2 regions of the Pseudochelatococcus sp. G4_1912 genome follow, and region 1 is predicted to be linked to the other one. Evidence: predicted binding sites of a transcription regulator. Region 1 holds the regulator's gene; the other holds the start of a gene.
The links. Region 1 encodes LexA, which represses DNA repair genes until DNA is damaged. Its sites were predicted from a motif close to TGTTCNNNNTGTGTTCNG; they were not measured.
Positions count from the first base shown of each region.

Region 2: dnaE (DNA polymerase III subunit alpha) is a predicted target of LexA. The motif match lies at 6,312-6,329, and genes of this name have one in related genera.

Region 1 covers NZ_JAZDRL010000002.1:1,242,251-1,254,341, reverse strand. Annotated here, with positions in the region: gene VRZ32_RS12980 (CBS domain-containing protein) at 2-436, opposite strand; gene VRZ32_RS12975 (rhomboid family intramembrane serine protease) at 618-1,478, opposite strand; gene parE (DNA topoisomerase IV subunit B) at 1,990-4,158, shown strand; gene lexA (transcriptional repressor LexA) at 4,452-5,192, shown strand; gene VRZ32_RS12960 (ComEC/Rec2 family competence protein) at 5,186-7,366, opposite strand; gene gltX (glutamate--tRNA ligase) at 7,694-9,121, shown strand; gene gltA (citrate synthase) at 9,564-10,856, shown strand; gene VRZ32_RS12945 (ABC transporter permease subunit) at 11,377-12,091, shown strand, end outside.
Region 2 covers NZ_JAZDRL010000001.1:731,238-743,328, forward strand. Annotated here, with positions in the region: gene pyrH (UMP kinase) at 1-217, opposite strand, end outside; gene tsf (translation elongation factor Ts) at 367-1,287, opposite strand; gene VRZ32_RS03475 (30S ribosomal protein S2) at 1,411-2,403, opposite strand; gene dnaE (DNA polymerase III subunit alpha) at 2,571-6,080, opposite strand; gene hspQ (heat shock protein HspQ) at 6,503-6,850, shown strand; gene addA (double-strand break repair helicase AddA) at 7,024-10,572, opposite strand; gene addB (double-strand break repair protein AddB) at 10,569-12,091, opposite strand, start outside.

The DNA of each region.
Region 1 (12,091 bases):
ATCACGCTGTCGCGATATACTCACGCATAGCCTGATGCTCGCTCTCAAATGCTGCCAAGCGATGTTTTACAACATCCCCTATCGAGACGATTCCAGAGAGCTTTCCCCCTTCCATAACCGGCACATGGCGAAAACGACCTGCTGTCATCATTTCCATAACATCATCAGCCGTATCAAAAGGCGTACAGGTTTTAACCCGGGATGTCATGATACGTGCAACTGTACTATCGAGCATTCGCGCACCCTCACTGGCCAATACCCGCACTGCATCGCGCTCTGACAAAATGCCCAGCACCGCCCCATCAACGCCGGTAACAACAAGCGCGCCCACGCCACGCTCAGCCAGCATTTCAACGGCTTCGCGCATTGTACGATGCGGAGCAATTGTTAAAACCGCATTCCCCTTGATGGCAAGAATAGAAGCAACCGTAACCATAATGACCTCCCCTTAGGTGTTGATGGGTCATCTGCTTATGGATCACACTGATCAAATTAGTCGCAGTCTCGACCCCTGGCGTGCATATAGAGTCACGCAACTTCATGGCCTCATCTTATCTGCGGGCCTTTCATAAGGGAGTGTGCCTCCTACTTTCACATATGGCAAGCTAGATACGTGCTTACCCTTTATGAGAGCGTGGCACGGGGTCGAGTGGTACAAACAGAATAAGCCCCGCCAAAAAGCCGCCTATATGGGCTTCCCATGCAATGGTGCCTTCCATACCAATAACGCCCGAGGCAAATCCTGTTATCAGATTAATGGCGAACCAGGCGATGATAAAGCCTAAAGCCTGTTTGTTCGCGATCACCTCAATAAGGGGGCGTGCGGGTGAATAGAGACCTCTCTCTTTTTCCCGACCAAAAACCCCCGGCCCGTTTTCGGAAAAGATGAAGCGTATGGCTGCTGCCATAACACCCGATATAGCGCCAGATGCCCCCACCATTGGCACAACATCAACCGGGCGCATTATCCAAAAGAATAGCGCACCAGCGACACTGCAAATCAAAAAGAGCGCCAGAAACCGCCACGCCCCAAACCGTCGTGCAACAGGTGCGCCGAAAGCCAATAGCCATAGGGAGTTAAATACAAGGTGCATCCATGAGCCATGCAGGAAAGCATAGGTCAGCACTCCCCATGGGGGGCTTCTTTCTGCCAGAACGAAGCGCGCAAGCGCCAAATGCTCACCACCAACAACGAAAGCTGCCTCAAAAATTGCCGGTGCCTTAGCCGGGTCAATGAAGACGGTGAGCCGCGCGGGTATGAATGCAAGCTTAAGCAGAAGATCAAGATCATCACTGAAAGGCAAGAAAGCCCGTATTCCATGCACTACAGCAAGTATGAGAATAATCGCAACGATCACTACAGGTGCGTTAATGGGCGGTTCTTTATGCGGCAATGGATAACCATGAGGTGAAGGATTATGTGTGTGCGATGATTCGACACCTTTATAGCGCGGATCGCATGGGGGATGGTCAGACACAGGCACCTGCACTCCAGCATATTAGTCGCGCAAAGCTGAAACCCGCGATAAGGCGCAGATTAAGGCCGGTGAACGACACACAACATTCAGCATTCACTGCTATCACATAACCACCATCGCACCAAAGAGAGGTGCCGAAGTGATTGTAAATACACTCACAGCAACCATATCTGCGCATACCCAAAAACATGTTGCGGCAAAGCAAATGCCGTCAAAATTCATCTTCATCTTGACATATGCGCTCACAACTGCATGTTTCCTATCCGTTCACGGTGTATTTGAGGTGATTCACCGAGGCATTTTTCGAAGGTAGGTGAGCAGCTATTGTTCATGGATGCCGAAACGGTTGGTTAGAGAGCTTTGCGTATCCTTTCATACGGAACACGCAGAACTTGCGAACCTTGTGTTGGCGCTTATCGACAAGAGCGCCTCTATGGTGCAAATAGCAGCGTCTGATCTTTGAGCATATGAATGGGCATGACGTTGATTGTGATGAAATTGGGCGAGCACGATGATAGATGACAGCGATCTTTTCGGCTCGGCCGTAGACAGCGCAGGCACAGCTGTGAGCATTCCCGCAAGCATTGCAGACAGCTCCTCTGATGATGGCGATGACAGAGCAGGCGCTCCAGCGCCACTCATCAGGAAAAGCGCGCCCTCTAAGGCAGAAACAACGCGTCCCTCACGCGCGAGCACACCGTTGTCTAGCGCTTCTCCCGCAACTGGTGAAGTCGCTTATGACGCGTCCTCTATCGAGGTGTTGGAGGGGCTTGAGCCGGTGCGGCGCCGTCCGGGCATGTATATTGGCGGCACGGATGAAAAGGCCTTGCATCATCTTTTCGCCGAAGTCATCGACAATGCCATGGATGAAGCTGTCGCAGGTCATGCCGGCTTTATCGAGGTCGAGCTTGAGGCGGATGGTTTCTTGAGCGTGACTGATAACGGCCGCGGTATTCCGATTGATCCTCATCCCAAGTTTCCCGATAAATCAGCGCTTGAAGTTATTCTAACGACGCTTCATGCGGGCGGTAAATTCGACTCCAAGGTATATGAGACTTCGGGCGGCTTGCATGGCGTCGGCGTTTCGGTGGTAAATGCACTGTCTGAAAGGCTGGAAGTTGAGGTTGCCCGCGGACAGATTCTATATCGCCAGGTGTTTTCCCGTGGCCTGCCATTAGGACCACTTGAAACGCTAGGACGCATCCAGAACCGGCGAGGCACAAAGGTACGCTTCAAACCTGATGCTCAGATTTTTGGCGTTGATGCACGATTTGATCCCGGTCGTCTTTTCCGCATGGCGCGCTCCAAAGCGTTTTTGTTCGGTGGCATCGAAATCCGCTGGCGTTGTGCGCCAGAACTGTTGACTGCCGCAAGTAAAGTGCCCACTGAAGCTACATTCCGTTTTCCTGGTGGCTTGAAGGATTATCTGACGCAGGAAATTGAGGGACGCGAACTGGTTGTTGATACCGTCTTTTCAGGGCGTATTGATAAATCGACGAACGGCACCAAGTCAGGTGGGCATGGATCACTAGAGTGGGCCATTGCCTGGTATGTGCAAGAAGATGGTCATGTAGCGTCTTATTGTAACACAATCCCAACTCCTGAAGGTGGCACGCATGAACAAGGCCTGCGTACAGCTTTATTGCGTGGACTGCGCGATCATGCTGAGCGCGTGAACCAGAGCAAGCGTGCAGCACAGCTCACGGCGGATGACATTATGGTGTCATGTGCGGCTATGCTGTCGGTATTTATCCGCGAGCCAGAGTTCCAGGGACAAACCAAAGATCGTCTGGCGACCACAGAAGCTGCGCGGATTGTTGAAAGCGCCGTTCGCGATGCTTTTGATCACTGGCTCGCGGCCTCTCCGCAGCAAGCATCGCGACTACTTGATTGGACAGTAGAGCGTGCTGAAGAGCGTCTTCGTCGAAGGGCGGAGAAGGAAGTTGCACGCAAGACGGCAACCCGACGCTTGCGCCTGCCAGGCAAACTTGCAGATTGCACCAAAGCAGGCGCAGCAGGTTCTGAGCTTTTTCTTGTTGAGGGAGATTCGGCAGGTGGATCAGCCAAACAGGCACGCGATCGCGCCTCGCAAGCCATCCTGCCTTTGCGCGGAAAAATTCTCAACGTGGCCTCAGCCGGACGCGATAAACTAGCCCAAAATCAGCAAATCTCTGATCTGATGCTGGCTTTGGGTTGTGGCACAGGCGCAAATTATAAAAGCGCGGATCTACGTTATGATAAGGTCATCATCATGACCGATGCTGACGTCGATGGTGCACATATCGCATCGCTCCTGATCACGTTCTTCTGGCGCCAGACACCACGTTTGATCGATGAAAAGCACCTTTATCTGGCTGTGCCCCCGCTATACCGCCTTAGCCATGGCGGAAAAACTGTCTATGCGCGCGATGATGCGCATCGGCAAGAACTGATGAAGACCGTCTTCAAGGGAAAGAAAGCAGAGATTGGTCGCTTCAAAGGTCTCGGTGAGATGATGCCGGCACAATTGAAGGAAACTACCATGGACCCACGCAAGCGGATGCTCTTGCGCGTTGTGGTCAATGATGACATGCGGCCCGAAACAAGCGATGCTGTTGAACGATTAATGGGTAATAAGCCAGAGGCCCGTTTCTCATTTATTCAAGAACACGCTGCCTTTGCGTCTGACCTGGATATATAAATAGTAAGCAGCCACCGCCTCTCGTTAGTATGCGCGAGCATCAAATAGGGAAATATTACTGATAATGCAGGGTGATACAGATTTCGCGAAAGCGCAAAGCTATAGTATCCCCTGAATTATACACTCCTTATCATTACCAGTGAATAAAGTTATCAAAAAGTGAATTTTTAGGGGTCTTTGTTGAAGATACGCTTGCGGAACACATAAAGAACTTATATGGTGTTCGTGCTTCGTTTCGAAAATTCAATTATGTGAAATTCACTCGACAAAGACCCTGGAAGGACATGTAGACCATGTTGACGCGTAAGCAACACGATCTGCTTCGATTTATTCATGAACGCATGCGGGAATCTGGGGTTCCACCTTCGTTCGATGAGATGAAAGATGCACTCGATCTACGCTCAAAATCGGGCATTCACCGCCTGATAATTGCATTGGAAGAACGCGGTTTTATCCGCCGTTTGCCTAATAGAGCGCGTGCAATTGAAGTTATTCGCATGCCTGAGGTGCCCACTGTACCAGCACAACGCACCCGCTTCAGCCCCAGTATTGTGGAGGGAGGCCTTGGCCGCCCACCAATCAGTACGCGCGGCAACGTGGATTGGCAACAAGCCGAGCGTTATAGCGGTGATAGCAGCGGATCTGATGCGAATGGTATTCTGGTACCTGTTATGGGACGAATTTCAGCAGGTACGCCGATCAGCGCTATCCAGAGCAATAGCCATTCTCTTAGCATTCCACCCGAGTTGCTAACGACTGGGGAGCATTTTGCACTTGAGGTCCGTGGCGATTCCATGATCGACGCTGGTATTCTAGATGGCGATACGGTTATTCTTCGCAAGCAGGATAATGCTGATACAGGCGATATTATTGTCGCACTTATTGATGATGAAGAAGCCACGTTAAAACGTTTGCGCAAGCGGGGCTCTTCCATTGCTCTAGAAGCAGCTAATCCTGCCTATGAAACGCGTGTGCTGGGGCCGGATCGGGTGCGCATTCAGGGCAAGCTTATCAGCCTGGTGCGCCGCTACTGACTGCTGTTACGTCTCCAAGGCCTGCCGATCTCTTCAGCAAAGCTGCTTTGATCATTCTTATTAAAGGCTTGCGCGATAACATTAATATCGCGCAAGCCTTTGAGAAACAAGGAGTCTCCCTTAAAAGTACCAGCGATTGAGCCGTATCGCTCAAGATCATTCCGATCAATAATATACTTTGCGGCACAGTTCTTTGGCGTCCGCCAGCGGGTTATGAAAATGGTGGCGCGTTTACAATCTTCTTCCGCAGCCCGTTGATCGAGAGCAAAAGCAATACTGCGCCCATCGTGCAATGTTGTGACACAGCCAAGCTTATCACATGCAACATTTTCTTTGAGGCTGGGGTCTTTAACACGTCGGGCATCTCCATCCGCACGTAGCCATTGCTCTACAACGAACCCTGATGGTCTGCCCAGAATAACAAAACGTCCGTTTACCGCACGCACAGCTGCTCCCCGCCCCTCGCGATCAATGCGAATGTCGGGACGGTCTGGTGCTGCAGCGAGCGCTATCCCCAATCCAGCAGGCAAAACGGCCAGCCACCGCAAAGGCGTTGACCACAAACATCCCCATAACAGGGCAAGAACCATAAGTGCCAGCACACCTGCGCCAAATGCAGGCACCACGACGCTTGAGCCCTCAAAGTTTGCGACGATCCTGGATCCTTCCAGGACAGGAACAGAAGCAAGACCGGCAAGATACCAAAACGGACCATCCAGCCCTAATGGATGAAGCAAAACAGCGGCGAATGACAGCGGCATCACCAAAAGCTCAACCAATGGCAGACCAAATGCATTCCCCACTAACCCCCATGGGTTCAGCGTCTGGAAGTGATAAGTGCTAAAGGGGCCAGTCGCGAGCATAGCAACTATTGTTGTAGCCAGGCTGGCCAAAATCATCCGATAAAGCTTACTTCCCGGATACCCATCGAGAGACAAATTCAGTTTACCGCCTTCACGTAAAGGCATTATAGCGCCAACTGAGTCATTGTTTTCCCAGCGTTCAAATAAGGCAATGAGCGCCGCAACACCCGCAAAGGACATCTGGAAGCTTGGCCCAAGCAAGGTTTCCGGCTGAAAAGTCAGACAGACTAGCGCGGAAAGCGCAAGGTTGCGCATAGAGAGCGCTGGCCGATCTACGAGAATCGCGCCCATGACAATTATAGTCACGAAGAGCGCGCGTTGCGTATCGATCCCTGCTCCCGAGAAAATGCAATAAAGACTTGCTCCAATGATACCTGTCACTGCTGCCATTTTTCGAATGGGATAGAGCAATGCCAAGCCTGGCACGAGCGCGAGAAGCGCACGGGTTAGAAAGAAAATCGTTCCCGCAACCAGGGTCATATGAAAGCCGCCGATAGAAACCACATGATAAATGCCCGCTGCTCGCAGCGCCTCATTGGTTTCATCCGAAAGCATACCGCGTTTTCCGGTCACAAGGGCAGCTACGAAAGCGGCTTCCTGCGCTCGCACCTGTGCAATAGCCTTGCGCCGATCCCCACCTGATGTTGCTGGCATTTCTGGTCCACCAGCACTTTGCAAAATCCGGCGCGTAAGCGCATTCCGATGGAAATCAATCCAGGCAATGAGTCGCGAACCGTAATTGGCTGTATATGGATTATCCGCAGCAAGCTCCACCTTGCCATTGACCGAGCCCACAGCGCCAATACCATTAAAAAATGCATCACGTGCAAAATCATACCCACCAGGTCGTGCAGGTTCTGGCGGCGGGACCATGCGCGCAACCGTAGAAATTATGGTTCCAGGGACAACTTCACTCCCTCTGCGGAAGCTCACACGCACATGGGCAGGCTGTTTATCTGGCTGCAAATCACCCATTTTGATGACATCAATTACTGCCCTGGGGCCTTGCAGACGCTCATCAACAGAGCGCACGAAGCCCTGTAGCGGCACAATCATAGTATGATCGAGAACAGGTTCCCTCACCATCTCTGTACGGAATGAAGCCACGAAAAAACCTAGAAACACCATTCCGATAAACAAAGTGAAAAGCTGGTATCGCCAATGGTTGCGCAAGGCCACAGCCATTGAAATCATAGCTATGGCAGCAATAGGGGCGGCCCATATTGATGGTTCCCGATCAGCTGAAAAATAAAAAGCTACGCCCAGACCATAAGCAACCGGTAGCCATAAAAATAAACGCCGACGTTCCATCTCGATATGAAACCAGCGTGATATAAGCATATACCAGTGAGACCAAAAATCATGAAAATCGACATATCTAATTCTTGCCCAGCCAAATGGACGAACTAACCATGTCATGCCCCACCGTCGCGCCCCAATCATCGATTGCCCACACCCCTCGCCGTGCAATCTCTTGCTTCACTCTCTACCCGACGGCGTAAAGTCGTGCTACACCGCCCATTATTGCCATTCCGCATGCTTGCGCCAAGGATGTTTTGACATAATTGTCTGTCATAACTGACGCAACTGGCATGGTTTGTCACCCTTGGTCTCAACGTTTTCGGATTATCCGCTGCAATGACTGCACCTGTCGTAACGCGTTTTGCGCCTTCCCCTACCGGCTATTTGCACATCGGAGGCGCACGCACTGCGCTCTTCAACTGGCTTTATGCCAAGCACCATAATGGCAAGATGCTTTTGCGCATCGAGGATACCGATCGCGAACGTTCAACTGAGGCCGCCGTTGAAGCAATTTTTGATGGCCTGCGCTGGTTAGGTCTCGATTGGGATGGTGAGGCTGTATTCCAGTTTTCACGTGTGGAGCGTCACCAGGAAGTAGCTGCAATGTTACTCGCGAGTGGCCGTGCTTATTATTGCTACGCTTCGCAGCAAGAGCTCGAAACCATGCGCGAACAAGCCCGTGCTGAAGGTCGGCCCATGCGTTATGACGGGCGCTGGCGTGATCGGGATCCGGCCGAGGCCCCCAAAGATGTTCGCCCTGTTGTCCGTTTGAAAGCACCTCAAACCGGTGAAACCGTCATTGAGGATGAAGTGCAGGGCCGCGTTGCATGGCAGAACGAAAACCTCGACGATCTCGTGCTGTTACGCTCTGACGGTACCCCAACCTATATGCTCGCGGTTGTTGTAGATGACCACGATATGGGCGTAACTCATATCATTCGCGGTGATGACCATCTCACCAATGCCGCACGGCAAAAACATATATATGAAGCGCTCGGGTGGAATGTGCCTACAATGGCGCATATTCCTCTAATCCATGGGCCTGACGGCGCAAAACTGTCGAAGCGACATGGCGCTTTAGGGGCCGATGCCTATCGTGCCATGGGCTATTTGCCTGAAGCTCTGCGCAACTATCTGGTTCGACTTGGGTGGAGCCATGGTGATCAGGAAATCTTCTCCACAGAAGAAATGATTGCTGCGTTTAGCCTGGAAACGATTGGTCGCTCTCCTGCACGATTCGACTTGGCTAAGCTAGAGAACCTTAACGGCCACTATATGCGCGCTGCCGCTGATGCCGATCTTGTGGCAGCCGTCGAACGCATTTTGCCTGAGATAGGACCTGCTCGTGGGTTGCCCGCAACCCTTGATGAAAATACACGCGCCCAATTTCTTGCTGCAATGCCGGGCCTCAAGGAACGTGCAAAGACACTTATTGAACTCATTGAAAGTGCATACTTTATTTTCGCATCTCGCCCATTGGCGCTTGATGAGAAAGCGCTTTCCTTGCTTGGCAACGGAGGGCAAGAGCGCTTGATCGCCGTGGCTGATAAACTTTCTGCATTGTCCGAGTGGACGCCGGAAGCAACGGAGGCTGTAGTACGCGAGGCTGCGTTAGAAGCAGGTGTAAAGCTTGGCCAAGTTGCCCAGCCTCTGCGCGCTGCACTCACAGGTCGTGCCACTTCTCCCGGCCTGTTTGATGTCATGAACGTGCTTGGCCGTGATGAAAGCATTGCGCGGATTCGAGATCGGTTGGCTGCAGCTTAAATTTAAGTCTGCCCTGTTGAATCTTCTTGATAAGTCGCTGAAATCGATATTAGCAGCGTAACCCAAGCATGAAGCGCCCTCGCAGAAGCTCTGCGGGGGTGTAAATATGTTGGCAAAAGCTTTGTTGCTGATAAAAATTAACGCATTAATCGATTGATAAAAGACACTCAAAATTTAATTATATTTTTGTAACCTATTGTTTTTAGTTATTAATTTATTGCCATGGTTGCTCTTTCGCCTTATAAACGACGTGCGTATTTGTGCGCAAGCGAACATTCTGTGCATTGCAGATGCTTGAACGACCGCCATGAATGCGCTAGGCAAGCAACCAACATATCTAGATCGGATCGAAAGCCACATACTGTTGCGGATTGTGCATGCTCCGTCTCAATCACGACCGTGCGTTTTCGCGAGATCGCTCACTCAGTAAAGGGAGTCATCCATGAGCGCGAAGACGAGCACGTTGACGGTCGACGGCAAGTCGGTCGAACTGCCGATTAAGGATGGCTCGATTGGCCCTAGCGTCATCGACATCGCACCGTTGTATAAGAATACCGGCAAATTTACTTACGACCCTGGCTTTACGTCTACGGCCAGCTGTGAATCGCAGATTACCTATATCGATGGTGATGAAGGTGTGTTGCTGTATCGTGGTTATCCGATCGAGCAGCTAGCTGAACACGGCGACTTCCTGGAGACATGTTACCTGTTGCTCTATGGGGATCTGCCAACCGCAGCCCAGAAGCAGGATTTCGATTACCGCATCACGCATCATACTATGGTGCATGAGCAGATGAACCGGTTCTTCCAGGGGTTCCGCCGGGATGCGCATCCTATGGCTGTGCTGGTTGCTTCTGTCGGTGCTCTTTCAGCCTTTTATCATGACTCGACTGACATTTCTGATCCGCAGCAGCGCATGATTGCATCCATGCGGATGGTCGCAAAGATTCCGACGTTGGCTGCAATGGCGTTCAAATACTCAATCGGCCAGCCATTTGTGTATCCAAAGAACGAGCTTGATTACACCTCGAACTTCCTTCACATGGCATTTTCCGTGCCCTGCGAGGAGTACAAGCCAAATCCCGTGCTTGCCCGTGCACTTGATCGGATTTTTATTCTGCATGCTGATCACGAGCAGAATGCTTCTACATCGACTGTTCGTCTGGCGGGTTCGTCTGGCGCAAATCCGTTTGCTTGCATTGCTGCGGGCGTTGCGTGCCTTTGGGGGCCTGCTCACGGCGGCGCGAATGAGGCGGCACTACGCATGCTGGAGGAAATCGGCACGGTTGATCGGATTCCACACTTTATCGCAAAGGCCAAGGATAAAGACGATCCATTCCGTCTGATGGGATTTGGTCACCGCGTGTACAAGAATTATGATCCACGCGCGAAGATCATGCAGAAGACAACGCATGAAGTGCTAAGCGAGCTTGGTATCAAGGATGACCCGCTGCTTGATGTGGCGCTTGAGCTTGAGCGTATTGCACTCAGCGACGAGTATTTTATCGAGAAGAAGCTTTATCCTAACATCGATTTCTACTCAGGTATCACACTGAAGGCCCTGGGCTTCCCCACAACGATGTTCACCGTTCTATTCGCGCTGGCGCGTACGGTTGGCTGGATCGCGCAGTGGAAAGAAATGGTTGAGGATCCATCCCAGAAAATTGGCCGTCCACGCCAGCTGTATACCGGCGCTCCTAAGCGTGACTACGTACCGCTGGGCCAGCGCTCATAAAAAATATCATAGAAAGCACGATTTTGATATATCGCGTGTTTCTATAACTCATTGATAGACCGCCATATTCATCGGGATATTGGCGGTCTTTTCATGAGTAAAATTGAAAATGTTTGAACAGCAATGGTCGTAAATGAAAGATCTGCAGCTGTTTTTTAGTCAATTGCTCTCCTATTTAGCCATTCAACGCTGGAAATTAAGCGTCAAGGCATGCAATGGGGCTGGACAATCATGCAAATTTCGACTGCTATATGCATAGGATAAATGAAAATGAAATGAGCGAATCCGAGAATAGCAAAAGCGATGTTTCCTTCTCAATGCGCCTAAAAGTAAGATGTCCGTTTGTGCATGTCATTCAAATGCAAGAATAAATGTCTAGGCACGGCTTTTTGATCCATGGCTAAGCAATACAAAGGGTGTTTTGCTAAAACTCGCAGATAAATTGTCTGCAACCGTACGAGCAGAAAACGGGTAACGATGGCTCAGGCAATCTCCATATAATCCAGGGGGCACTTCGTCGATGGAAGTTTTCGTGCAGCAGCTCATCAATGGGCTGACTCTCGGTTCGATTTATGGGCTGATAGCCATTGGTTACACCATGGTTTTCGGCATTATCGGCATGGTGAACTTCGCGCATGGCGATGTGTTCATGGTGTCAGCATTTATCGCGCTAATTTTCTTCCTGCTATTGACCACCTGGCTTGGTATTGGCTCCGTTGCGCTAGCGCTCCTTCTTGTTCTGGTCCTTGCCATGTTGATGACGGCATTGTGGGGATGGACACTTGAACGCTTGGCTTACCGACCCTTGCGCGGTTCATTCCGTTTAGCGCCAATGATTTCAGCTATTGGTGTGTCGATTTTTCTGTCAAATTTCGTTCAGGTGTCACAGGGCGCACGTAATAAAGCCCTTCCACCAATCATCACTGATGTGTTTGTACTGTTTGAGCGTAATGGTTATGCTGTTACTCTTTCCTATAAACAGATCATCATCATGGCTGTCACCACAGTGTTGCTGTCCGGATTCTGGTATGTCGTGCGTAAAACCTCGTTGGGGCGCGCACAAAGGGCATGTGAACAGGATCGAAAGATGGCAGCCCTTCTCGGTATAGATGTGGACCGTACAATTTCGCTGACCTTCGTACTTGGTGCTGCGCTGGCTGCGGTGGCGGGTACCATGTACTTCCTTTACTACGGCGTAGTCGGATTTTCGGATGGCTTCGTTCCTGGTGTCAAGG
Region 2 (12,091 bases), on a different contig from region 1:
TTGAATCGGCAGTAGGACGATCAAGCCCTTTGTTGAGCCCCTGTACACCGCGAAAAAAGTTGCCGCCCCCAACAACAACCGCAATCTCATGGCCCGCATTCGCAGCGGCTGCAATATCGGATGCAATGGCTGTCAGTGTCTCACCGTGCAGCCCAGAGCCGCCGGGGCCCGCAAGAGCCTCACCTGACAATTTAACCAGCACCCGTTTAAATCGCATCCCGCTTCTCCTTTTATGTAAAGGTCATTAGACCTGCTGCATTATCATTCGCCGAGATCTTGAAAATCTGATGTGTCAATCAGGAATCGGAAAACGAATTAAGCAGGCCTCAAAAAAAAGGCGGCGCTTAGCGCCGCCTTTTGGAACAATCAGGCCGCACCAGCTGCGGCCGCTACTTCACTAGCGAAGTCGGTCTCTTCCTTTTCGATACCGTCACCGAGGCCATAACGGATAAAGCCAACAAGCTTAATGGGCGCTCCCACCTTGCCCTCAGCTTCCTTAACCGCCTGCGCTACAGACTTGGACGAATCGTGAATGAAAAGCTGATCAACCAGCGTTACTTCCTTGAGGTAGCTCTTGAGACCGTTCTCTGCGATCTTCTCAAGTACGTGCTCTGGCTTTCCAGCATTCTTCTCCAGCAGGATAGCCTTTTCACGTGCAATCGTCTCAGCAGGAACACCAGCTGCATCAAGCGCAATAGGGTTGGCCGCAGCAACGTGCATAGCAATCTGACGTGCAAGAGCAGTAAGCTCATCCTTGTTGCCGGTTGACTCAAGAGCAACCAGCACACCGATACGGCCAAGGCCATCGGCAGTAGCGTTGTGCACGTACGATGCAACAACGCCATCATTAACAGAGAGAAGCTCTGCACGACGCAGCGTCATGTTCTCGCCAATCGTTGCAATCGCGCTGGCGATAGCATCAGCAACCGTACCACCCTGCGGATAAGCAGCAGCCTTGATCGCTTCCACATCACTGCCTGCGCCAAGAGCGACCTGAGCAATAGTGCGTGCCAGAGCCTGGAACTGGTCATTACGGGCAACGAAGTCGGTCTCAGCATTGACTTCGACTGCAACACCTTTATTGCCAGCGAGCGCGAGAGCAACAAGGCCCTCAGCTGCAACACGGCCCGACTTCTTTGCAGCGCGGGCAAGGCCCTTCATACGCAGCCAGTCGATCGCAGCTTCAACGTCGCCACCTGTCTCAGTCAGCGCGTTCTTGCAGTCCAGCATGCCGGCGCCGGATTTTTCACGGAGCTCTTTCACGAGAGCAGCGGTGATGTTCGCCATGATTATCCTCATATCACGTATATAGCCGGCCCGGCACCTCTAAGAAGCACCGGGCCAACCAATCAACGTTTTTGTTAGCCGATTCCTATTGGGAACCGGAACGGTTGCTCAGGTCTGCTCAAATCAGAGGCGCGCGCGCGCCTGATCGATCCAGCCATCACGCTCAATACGACCGCTGAGCTTGAGCTCGCCATCAAGCTTTGCAACATCGGTGTTCGTCAAAGCAGCAAGCTGCCAGAAGTGGAACACGCCAGCATCGTTAAGCTTCTTCTCAAGCTCTGGACCAACACCTGTCAACGCCGACAGCTCATCTGGCGCACCACGTGGTGCAACAAGACGCTCGAAAGCACCTTCAGAAGCGCCAACATTGGACAGATCTTCAGCGAAAGGCTCGTCAGATGCACCAACATCAACGCCCAGTTCGCCATGGCCACGCGAAATACCGTCAATAGCAGCACGCGCGATCAGATCGCAGTACAGCTTGATTGCGCGGCCAGCATCGTCGTTTGCTGGAATCGGGAACGTGATACCATCTGGATCGCTGTTGGTATCGACAATTGCCGCAACAGGAATACCAAGACGCTGAGCTTCCTTGATAGCAAGCTGCTCTTTGTTGGTGTCGATCACGAACAGCAGGTCAGGCGTGCTGCCCATGTCCTTAATACCACCAAGTGCGCGTTCAAGCTTCTCGCGCTCACGTGCGAGCATCAGACGCTCTTTCTTGGTCAGACCAACAGCGCCGCCAGCGATGATTTCGTCAACCTTACGCAAACGCTGGATCGAACCGGAAATCGTCTTCCAGTTCGTCAGCATGCCACCGAGCCAACGTGAGTTCACGAAGTACTGTGCTGAACGACGTGCTGCATCAGCAACCGAATCAGCAGCCTGACGCTTCGTGCCAACGAAGAGCACGCGACCACCAGCAGCAACCGTATCGGAAACTGCCTGCAGCGCGCGGTGCAGAGCAGGAACGGTCTGAGCGAGATCGATGATGTGGATGTTGCTGCGCGTACCGAAAATGTAGGGCTCCATCTTTGGGTTCCAGCGGTGTGACTGGTGACCAAAGTGTGCACCTGCTTCGAGGAGCTCGCGCATAGAAAATTCAGGAAGTGCCATTTTAAAACCTATCTCCGGTTAAAGCCTCCGCGGGACTCTGGCCGAACGACTCGGCCACCGGAAGCTATACAGCCCGTCCCGCGTGTGGAATGGCGCGCGTTATATTATCGATATTGCAAAATGGCAAGTCAGAAACCGCAATTTTCCAGCATTTAAGGCAATCCGCCCTAACGCAACTCTACTTCGACAACTCCCGGCAGGTTGCGCAAAGCGCCAGCGATTTGTGGGCTTGTCGAATAGCGCCCTGGCAACTCAAGCTCAACCTCTTGCCGCCCCTCGATATCCACAACCATTGAGACCGTGCCTTCACCATGTAAACTCAGTTGGCGGGCGATCATATCAATTGAACGCGTGTCGTTCAAAACAATGCGCATGCCCTTCTGATGGCGCGCAACAGCCTGGTCAAGCGGCTCCACGCGCTGAATGCGGGCACGCACCTCATCACCATCGCTTGATGCCTGCACCACCAGCATCACCGCCTGCCCAGGCTCCAGCAACTCGCGGTACTGCATAAGCCCTTCAGAAAACAGAATAGCCTCGAAGTGGCCGCTCTGATCGGAAAAGTTGATGATGCCCATCTTGGTGCCATTGCGTGTGCGCCGCTCTGTACGGTCAAGCACGGTTGCAGCAAGCTGCCCCATGCTCTCCCCCCGTTTCACACCACGCGCAAAATCTGCCCACCTCTGCACCCGCAACTTATCGAGCAATGGCCCATATTCATCAAGCGGATGCCCAGACAGGAAGAAGCCAACAGCATCATACTCACGCTGCAAGCGTTCTGAGGACAACCAAGGTTCATATTCCGGCGCGCGCAACGGTTCAGGGGCCATGGACATGCCAAAGATATCTGTCTGGCCATTTGCTGCTGACTGAGCTGTTTGATTAGCCAACGCCATGATGGCATCGATGGCCGCAAAAGCTTTGGCGCGATCAGCTTCAATCTCATCGAGAGCACCCGATGCAATAAGCGCTTCAAGTGTTCGTCTATTCACAAGACGCGGATTGATGCGCCGTGCAAAATCGCCCAGATCCTTAAACGGCCCATTTGCCTGCGCCTCAACGATGGACGCTACCGCGTGCTCGCCTACACCTTTGATTGCAGCCAGTGCGTAGCGAATAATTCCAGTACCATCGGCGTCATAAACCACGTCAAAGCGCACACCGGAACGCTGCACCGAAGGCGGTTCTACCTTGATACCAAGCCTTTGTGCTTCACGTCTAAATTCAGCCAGCTTGTCGGTATTGTCCATATCAAGCGTCATTGACGCCGCCATGAACTCAACCGGGAAGTTTGCCTTCAGATACCCCGTTTGATAAGCAATCAAAGCATAGGCGGCAGCGTGGCTCTTGTTAAAACCGTAGTCGGCAAACTTGGCTAGAAGATCAAAAATATCATCTGCAAGCTGCTGTGTAAGGCCGTTTTTGGTCGCGCCATCCACGAAGCGTGCGCGCTGCGCATCCATCTCCGCTTTGATTTTCTTACCCATAGCGCGGCGCAAGAGATCTGCTTCACCCAGCGAATAGCCGGACAAAGTTTGCGCCACCTGCATCACCTGTTCCTGATAGATGATGATGCCGAAAGTCTCACGCAGGATCGGGGCGAGAGCCTCATGCAGATACCAGGTATTCTCCGGCTCACCTCGACCGTTTTTGCGATCGCAATAAACTGGAATATTCGCCATTGGACCAGGGCGATAGAGTGCGACGAGCGCAATCAGATCCTCCAGACGGTCAGGGTGCATGTCAACAAGCGCTTTGCGCATGCCCGCACTTTCAACCTGGAACACGCCAACAGTCTCACCTCGCCCCATCTGCGCAAACGATTGCGCATCATCAAGCGGAATGCGATCCAGCACGAAATCCGGCTGGCGCTTATGGATGTGATCGACAGCCGTCTTGAGAACGGTAAGCGTTTTCAAGCCAAGAAAGTCGAACTTGACGAGCCCCGCCTGTTCCACCCACTTCATGTTGAATTGGGTAACCCGCATGTTTGAGCGCGGATCGCGATACAACGGCACCAGTTGCTCAAGCGGCCGATCACCAATTACCACACCTGCCGCGTGGGTTGACGCATGGCGATGCAGTCCTTCAAGCTTTTTCGCAATCGCCAACATGCGCCCGACAACCGGCTCTTCTTCGCCAGCGGCCTTCAGCTTGGGCTCATCCTCGATTGCGCGAGCGAGTGTGACAGGATTAGCCGGATTTTGCGGGACAAGCTTCGTCAGCTTGTCAACCTGCCCGTAGGGCATCTCCAGCACACGCCCCACATCTCGCATAACACCACGCGCCTGCAAGGTTCCGAAGGTGATGATCTGCGCGACCCTCTCCTCACCATAGCGCTGCTGGACGTAGCCAATAACCTCTTCTCGCCGATCCTGACAGAAATCGATATCAAAGTCGGGCATCGACACGCGGTCAGGATTTAGAAAACGCTCAAAAAGCAACCCGAAGCGCAGCGGATCAAGGTCGGTAATCGTGAGCGAATACGCAACGAGCGATCCCGCACCCGAGCCTCGGCCTGGCCCGACAGGAATTTGATGTTGCTTGGCCCATTTGATAAAGTCGGCAACGATCAGAAAGTAGCCAGGAAACTTCATGCGCTCGATCACAGAAAGCTCGAAGTCGAGTCTCTTTCGATAATCCTCAACACTCAAACCCGGCGCAGGACCATGGGCTGCAAGGCGTTGCTCAAGCCCCTCTATCGACTGCGCACGCAACTCTTCTGCTTCGTAATCCCGTTCTGTCTCTCCCTCAACAATTGCAGGTGATGAGGTCAGCCCGCCATCTGCCTTGGTAAAGCGCGGCAGAATAGGTTTACGTGTCTTCACGCGGAAAGAACACCGTAATGCAATCTCTACCGTGGAATGCACCGCCTCAGGCACGTCGGCAAACAGCTTAACCATTTCCGCGCGCGTTTTAAATGTGCGCGTGGATGTCATACGGCGGCGCTGATCGTCTGATACAAGCCGTCCATCCGCAATGGCTAGCAGTGCATCATGGGCTTCGTAATCATCTTCTTTGGCGAAGTATGGTTCGTTCGTTGCAACAAGCGGCACGCTGTGTTCATACGCAAGGCGCAGCAGCTCAGGCTCGGTCAAAGCCTCTTCAGGTGTATCGTGCCGTTGAAGCTCAACATAAAGACGATCACCAAACAGCTCTCGTAGCTGTGAAAAACGCGATGTCGCAAGCTCAGGACGACCAACGACAATCGCGCTATTGAGTGCCCCTCCCGGACCGCCCGTCAAGGCGATGATGCCACTTGCATGTGCAGCGAGGGTTTCAATGGTGACATGCGCCCCATGAGCGCCCTGCCCCGGTTCGTTGCCAAGAAATGCGGCGCTGGTTAGCGCCATCAGGTTGGAATACCCTTCCTCACTTGCCGCCAGAAGCACCAGATGCGGGAACAAACGCTGCACCGCACGTGCATTTGGCTCAGGCGCCTCGAACGCCACTGATAATTGCAAACCGGTGATAGGCTGGATACCGGCTTGCGATAGCTTTTCTGAAAATTCAAGGCCGCCAAAAAGATTGTTGGTATCGGTCAGCGCCAGGGCTGGCATTTTGTCTGCCAGCGCGAGCTTGGCTAACGTGCTGATCGTAAGCGCGCCCTCAAGCAGTGAGTATGAAGAGTGAACGTGAAGGTGAACAAAGCCGACCTCTTCAATCAGACTGGTCATCTTATCCCTCACTCGAATCAATCATGCCTGCTCAGGAGAAGGCATTATCACGGACGGCACCTGTTTTGACACCGTCCTAAAGAATTTGCAGCGACTCACACTGAACCACCAGCGAGCGCGATTACTCCTACCAGAGCAATGAAGAGCGTCAGTGATGCAAGTTCGACGACATCCGTAACAACTGCCTTGTACATCTTTCGATCTCCTTTTTGTTCCATGAAGATCAGTATATGTTCTTTCTGCGTTCGCTGTCCAGTAGGAACGTAGCATTTTGCTTAACAATTTATCCTGGCTATGAGACACTTTATTTGTGCGCAGAGAAATATGCATAGGAGGCTTGAGTCATGAGACACTTCCCCGAAACGAAACGTCTGCGCGGCGCCCCCTTGACAGCAATGCACCATGACGCTTTAGGTCATGACATGGATAAATTGCCTCTCTCGACTGCCCGGAGTGCAAAGTTCTCTCTCGGCCAGGTTGTCAAGCATCGCATCTACCCATTCCGTGGCGTGGTTTTTGATGTTGATCCCGTCTTCAATAACACTGAGGAATGGTATCTCTCGATTCCTGAAGACAAGCGCCCTGATAGGAACCAGCCTTTCTATCATCTGTTCGCTGAAAATACGGATTCCGAATATATCGCCTATGTTTCCGAACAGAACCTCGTAGCCGATACATCCGGAGAGCCGATCAGGCACTCTCAGGTTCTTCAGGCGTTCGAACAAGGGGAAAATGGCGAATTGCTGGTCCCCGTCCGCATGACCAATTAAAGCAGAACGCCCAGCGCTCTAGACAGAGCAGAAAACAACTCAGAAGGACGTTCACGCGCGGGCCTTCAAAGGTTTAATCACCCCAAAACCAGCCAACATAAAGCGCCGCTTGCCTCATTAAGAGCAGCGGCGCTTCTAATTTGCAGGCCTGATTTTCTCAACAGGCCGCGGCTTTAGCCTTTATATCCACCGGGGAACACATCCAGCTTGTTCTTTTGCTGCAGAGCAGTTTCGAGTTCGGCAGCAGGCACCTCTATAACCGTCGGGCCAACTGTATAGATCAGGAACGTGCGTATGCGCTTCTCAGGCATGATCTGGCGCAACAAAGCATAATAGAGCGCGAGCTGTGCGACATGCGCCTGCTGTACTGTACCCGTGAGCTGTTGAGCATTACTCGGCGTGCCGCTTTTGAAATCCGCAATGTGGACTTCATCACCAGCAATGGCCAATCTGTCGATGCGGCCAGATATTGGCAGCGTAGTGCCATCACCCAGGATGACATTGCCTGCGACTGCCACCTCTGCCTGACTTTGAGGGCCAAACAAGTCCTGCAAAGCGGGCGCGGATAGTACGCCGATTGCTGCTTCGATGATCTGCCGCTGATCCTGCACCGGCAAACGCCCCGCACGTGCTGCAACGAAACCGTTGGCAGCCAGCACGCGCGCTTCTGGCGCAAATGCGGGCAATCGTTCTATCAGTGCGTGAACAAGCTGACCGCGTAAACGCGCGCTTGCAATGATTGGCGCATCCGCCGGGCGATGCGGCTGATCGGCTGCTGAAAGCGCACTCGATGGCCTCAGAGGCGGTGCACTTTCAGCCTCTGTTCGCGCAGGCTGCATCAGCCATACCGGGGCCTCGAAAACAGGCGCGATAGAGGATGATGGCACGGCAGGCATTGCGGGGGATTTCTCTGGCGTGAACCAGCGCAGAACCTCACGACCGTCTCCATCATCAACGCAAACCAGGCGGCCCTTTGTGCCGGTTGGCTCCGATACCGCCTGCTCAAGACCGTTGATGACCATACCGCTCCAACAATCGTCAGAAGGGCGCGCATTTGCAATCGAGTCATCGGCTCCAGGAGGCTCTTTATTGATACCAGATGCAACAATCAGCCTGTTTTTGGCACGCGTCAGCGCAACATACAGCAGCCGGTTATTTTCTTCCGCCGCTTTTTCACGTAAAAGCGCCCGCGCTTCCGCAACCGGCGTCGGATCAGCCTTTGAACTCGGCGACCAGACAGGAATCTTGATCGTCTCTCCTTCAACCTCTACCGCAACTTCGATGAGCAAGGGATCATGGCTACCGTCCGGCTTTTCGCCGCCGTCTGCAAGGATAACGACTGGTGCTTCAAGCCCCTTCGCGCCATGGACAGTCATCACACGCACTTCATTGCGGGCATCGTCCATATCGCGCTTTATGTCGCGCGTTGCCCCCTCAAATGCGTTCAGAAACCCCGTCAGAGATGGTGCCAGACGGCGCTCATAGTCCAGCGCGAGAGCAAGGAATGAATCAATAGCATCGCCCGCTTCCGCCCCCAGTCGCGCAACCAGCGCCCGCCTGCCACCAAGCGGCCCAAGCAGCGTCGCGTAGAAGCCGAACGGACCGCGCAGAGCAGCCAGTTCACGCCATTCTGCCTGTTTTGATCTTGCTGTTACTGCAGCAGCATCTGCGGCCTCGGCTGCCTGGTGGATCGCCTCAATAAGCGATACGCCCTCAGCACGCGGCGCGGCAATGCGCATGAGATCATCATCGCTCCACCCCACAAGCGGGGATTTTAGCGCGGCTGCGAGCGTCAGATCGTCATATGGTTGCAGCGCTGCACGACCGGCAGCAACAAGATCGCGCACGCCGATATGCTGTGCGACAGTCAAGCGATCAGCGCCTGCAACAGGTACGTGCTCATCCTTGAGTGCGCGAATAACTGCCTCGAAGAAAACACTCCGCTTGCGCACCAGAATGAGCACTTCACCCGGCTGAATAAGCTGGCCATTTTCATCGCCCATATTCATCCAACGGCGAATGGTCCGGGCGACCTTGCGGGCAAGGCGCACAGCTGGCGCCGATGCCTCCGGCTCGTCTACAGGAAGGCTCCACGCGTCAGTATCGACGGCTTTTACTTTCCATTCTGTTGGCCAAACCTCAACCACACCGGGCGATGAAGGACGCGCGCTTTCATGGACTGGTCCGCTCGCGCCATCATCGAACGAGAGGCCTTTACGATGAGCAGGCAAAGCGAAAACGGCATCAACAGCGGAAAGAATTTCCGGCGCAGAACGGAAGGATACCGTTAGCTGCACATCCTCAAAGCGCATGTCGGCAGCGACAGTTCTATTGCGGAAGTGGCGCCCGCTTGCTTCAAATTCATAAGGAGCAGCGCCCTGAAAACCGTAAATAGATTGCTTGGGATCCCCCACCGCGAACAACGTGCGCCGACGCGGAAAAGCGCCCTCTCCAGCGGCAAACTCCTCAACCAGCGTTTTAAGAATAATCCATTGATCGGGCGATGTATCCTGCGCCTCATCCACCAGCACGTGGTCAATACCCGCATCCAGCTTGTAGAGAATCCAGGCTGCATCAGCCCGCTGCAGGAGAGAGACGGTGCGAGCGATCAGATCATCAAAATCAAGCGCACCTCGGGCATTCTTCAAGGCTTCCAGGCGGCCAAAAACGGCATCTGCGAGCGTAAACAAAGCCTTTGTGCGCGCAATTGCTTCAGCAACCTTTAGGCGCTCAAGCACGGACACCACGCGGTCCTGCTCTTCAAGAAGACGCTCCGCGAGTGAAACATCGATGGCTTTAGTCGCCATACTTTTGAGCGGCGATCCCGTCTGCGTGAAAAAGATATCGCGATATAAAATGAAACGCTCTTCCTCACGGGTGGCTGCGTATGCTGCCCGTAGCGCTTCTGCTTTCGCCTTGTCTGTTTTGCTGCCGTTATCAAGCTCAGTTGCGATGCCAGGCCATTCCTGCGCTTGAATGCCCCCCTCAACCACAATACGGCGCAGATAGGCTGGGGTTTCAGCAACACCTAGCCCGCATGAAGCGCCAAATGCATCAAGGACACGCGTCAGCCCCTCCGCCCCACGCGCGTAATCGCGCAGAAATGGCTTATGTCGCAATGCCGCCCGCAACACCTTGTTGACTGTATCATCACCAGCCTCATGAGCGAGATAGGTCAGGCATTGCGCAACAAGTGGATCACGCCCAAGGGACGCACCGATCAATACCTCACGGGTGGCCTGCTCCAGCAATTCCTGCGATTGAGCCTCATCCAGCACCTCAAAACGTGCGGGTACGTTGGCCTCGAATGGGAAAAGATGCAGCAGCCGTTCGCAGAATGCGTGGATCGTCTCAATTTTCAAACCGCCCGGCGTTTCAACCGCACGCGCAAACAACCGACGCGCAATGGCAATTCGTTTTGGAGAGGAAGACGCACCATCCAGTGCTTCAAGCTTGCGAGCAAGGGTTGCATCATCAAGCGCGACCCATGCGCCCAATTCGTCAAACACGCGGTTCGACATGTTTGCTGCAGCAGCTTTGGTAAAGGTGAGGCAAAGTATCCGCGCTGGATCAACACCATCCAGGAGCAGCCGCAACACCCTATCCGCCAGCACCTTGGTTTTGCCAGAGCCGGCATTGGCCGATACCCATGCCGAAGCAGAAGGATCAGCAGCACGACGTTGATCATGACCGGTTTTGGCGGGAACGACGATACCGCTCATGTCTCATCCCCTTCACCGGCAGTAACAGACCATTCGCGCACACGGGCCAGATGATCATAAGGCCCCTCACGCTTGGCGAACTGAGCGAACGGACGCGAAGAAAAGCCTGTCTTGCCCGTGTAATAACGGGCGAGCAACGCTTGAAGGCCGCTGAAATGCTCCTCCACAATCTGCTCAACCGTACGTGCTTCACCACGAGGCGATGTGACGGGCTTTTCAGTCAGCGGATCGCGGCCGCCGGTGGCATGTATATAAAGCAACCGAGGCGCAGGAGCCGCTGCAATTTCGCGAAATGCGCCACGTTTCAGCATGGCCGCTTCAAGCGTCATTTGCGGGGCAAAGCCTGCAAAAATCTGCTTCGGCGATGGTGGTAGCCCTGTTTTAAAATCGACGATAACGGTATCTTTATCACCTTCTTCAATGCGATCTGCACGCGCTGAAAGGGCAAAGCTTGTGCCATCCGGCAGTGGGATCTCTATCCGCCCAGAGACTTCCGCATGCACCCGGCGGATATCGCCGCGTCGCAGTATTTCCCAATCGACAAAAGCACGGGCAAGTTGCTCAAAGCGGGGCCACCACAGCACGGCAATATCCGGATAGACCGCCAAGGGTGCAAAAGCCTCTCGCCCAAAACGCATCACCTCTTCCAGCGCATTTTCAGGCAGAAGTGTTGGCCATGCAGCACTGAAATTTCCCAATGCTGCATGCACCAACGTGCCCCTGTCAGCTGCACCAGGAGGCACCGCAATACCCTCTAATGGATCGAGCTTCAGAACATGACGCGCATAAACCGCATAAGGATCACGCACCAAAGTCTCGATTGCCGTAACGCTTAGCCCCTTAGGCAATAATGCTCTTGGCGGCTTGGGTTTGGGGCGGCTGATCGGAGCCGATGGCTGCGGTCTATCAACTGCATGCGCCAGCGCAATAAACCGCGCTCCAGCATCTGCAACCTTTCCCCACATGTCTTCGCCTGCAAGCGCTTTCATGCGTTGCAGAAACCGCGAAGGCACGGTCGGCGCACCATCCCGCTTGAGTGCGCGCGTGATGATAACTTCAGGCGCGCCCATCGCTTCAGCAAAATCATGTGCTGTCTGGCCAATGCGCCGTTCGGGGGCAGAAAGCCCCAGTGCCGTCCGCATGGGACGATTGAGGAAAGCATCCGTACGCGCACGTGGCGGCCATACACCCTCATCGAAACCGCCCAGTACGACGCGGTCAACCTGCAGAAGACGCGCTTCCAGCAAACCCCAGATCTTAATTCGTGGGTGGACCGGCGCGCCCGTATCCCGTCGTACAACGCGCTCATCTGCCAAGCCCTGGAAAAGCGCCGGATAATCCGCAAACCGTCCATAAATTCCGGCAGCATCAGCGAATGCAAGATCATCGAACAAGCCGGCAAGTTCCTCGCCACCTTCGCCGACAGGCAACGTCTCCCCCGCCTCGGTTGCAGCAATACGCGCCATCGTCACCGCATGGCGCGGTGCAAGCGCAACGAGATCAATCTCAGCCGGATTTT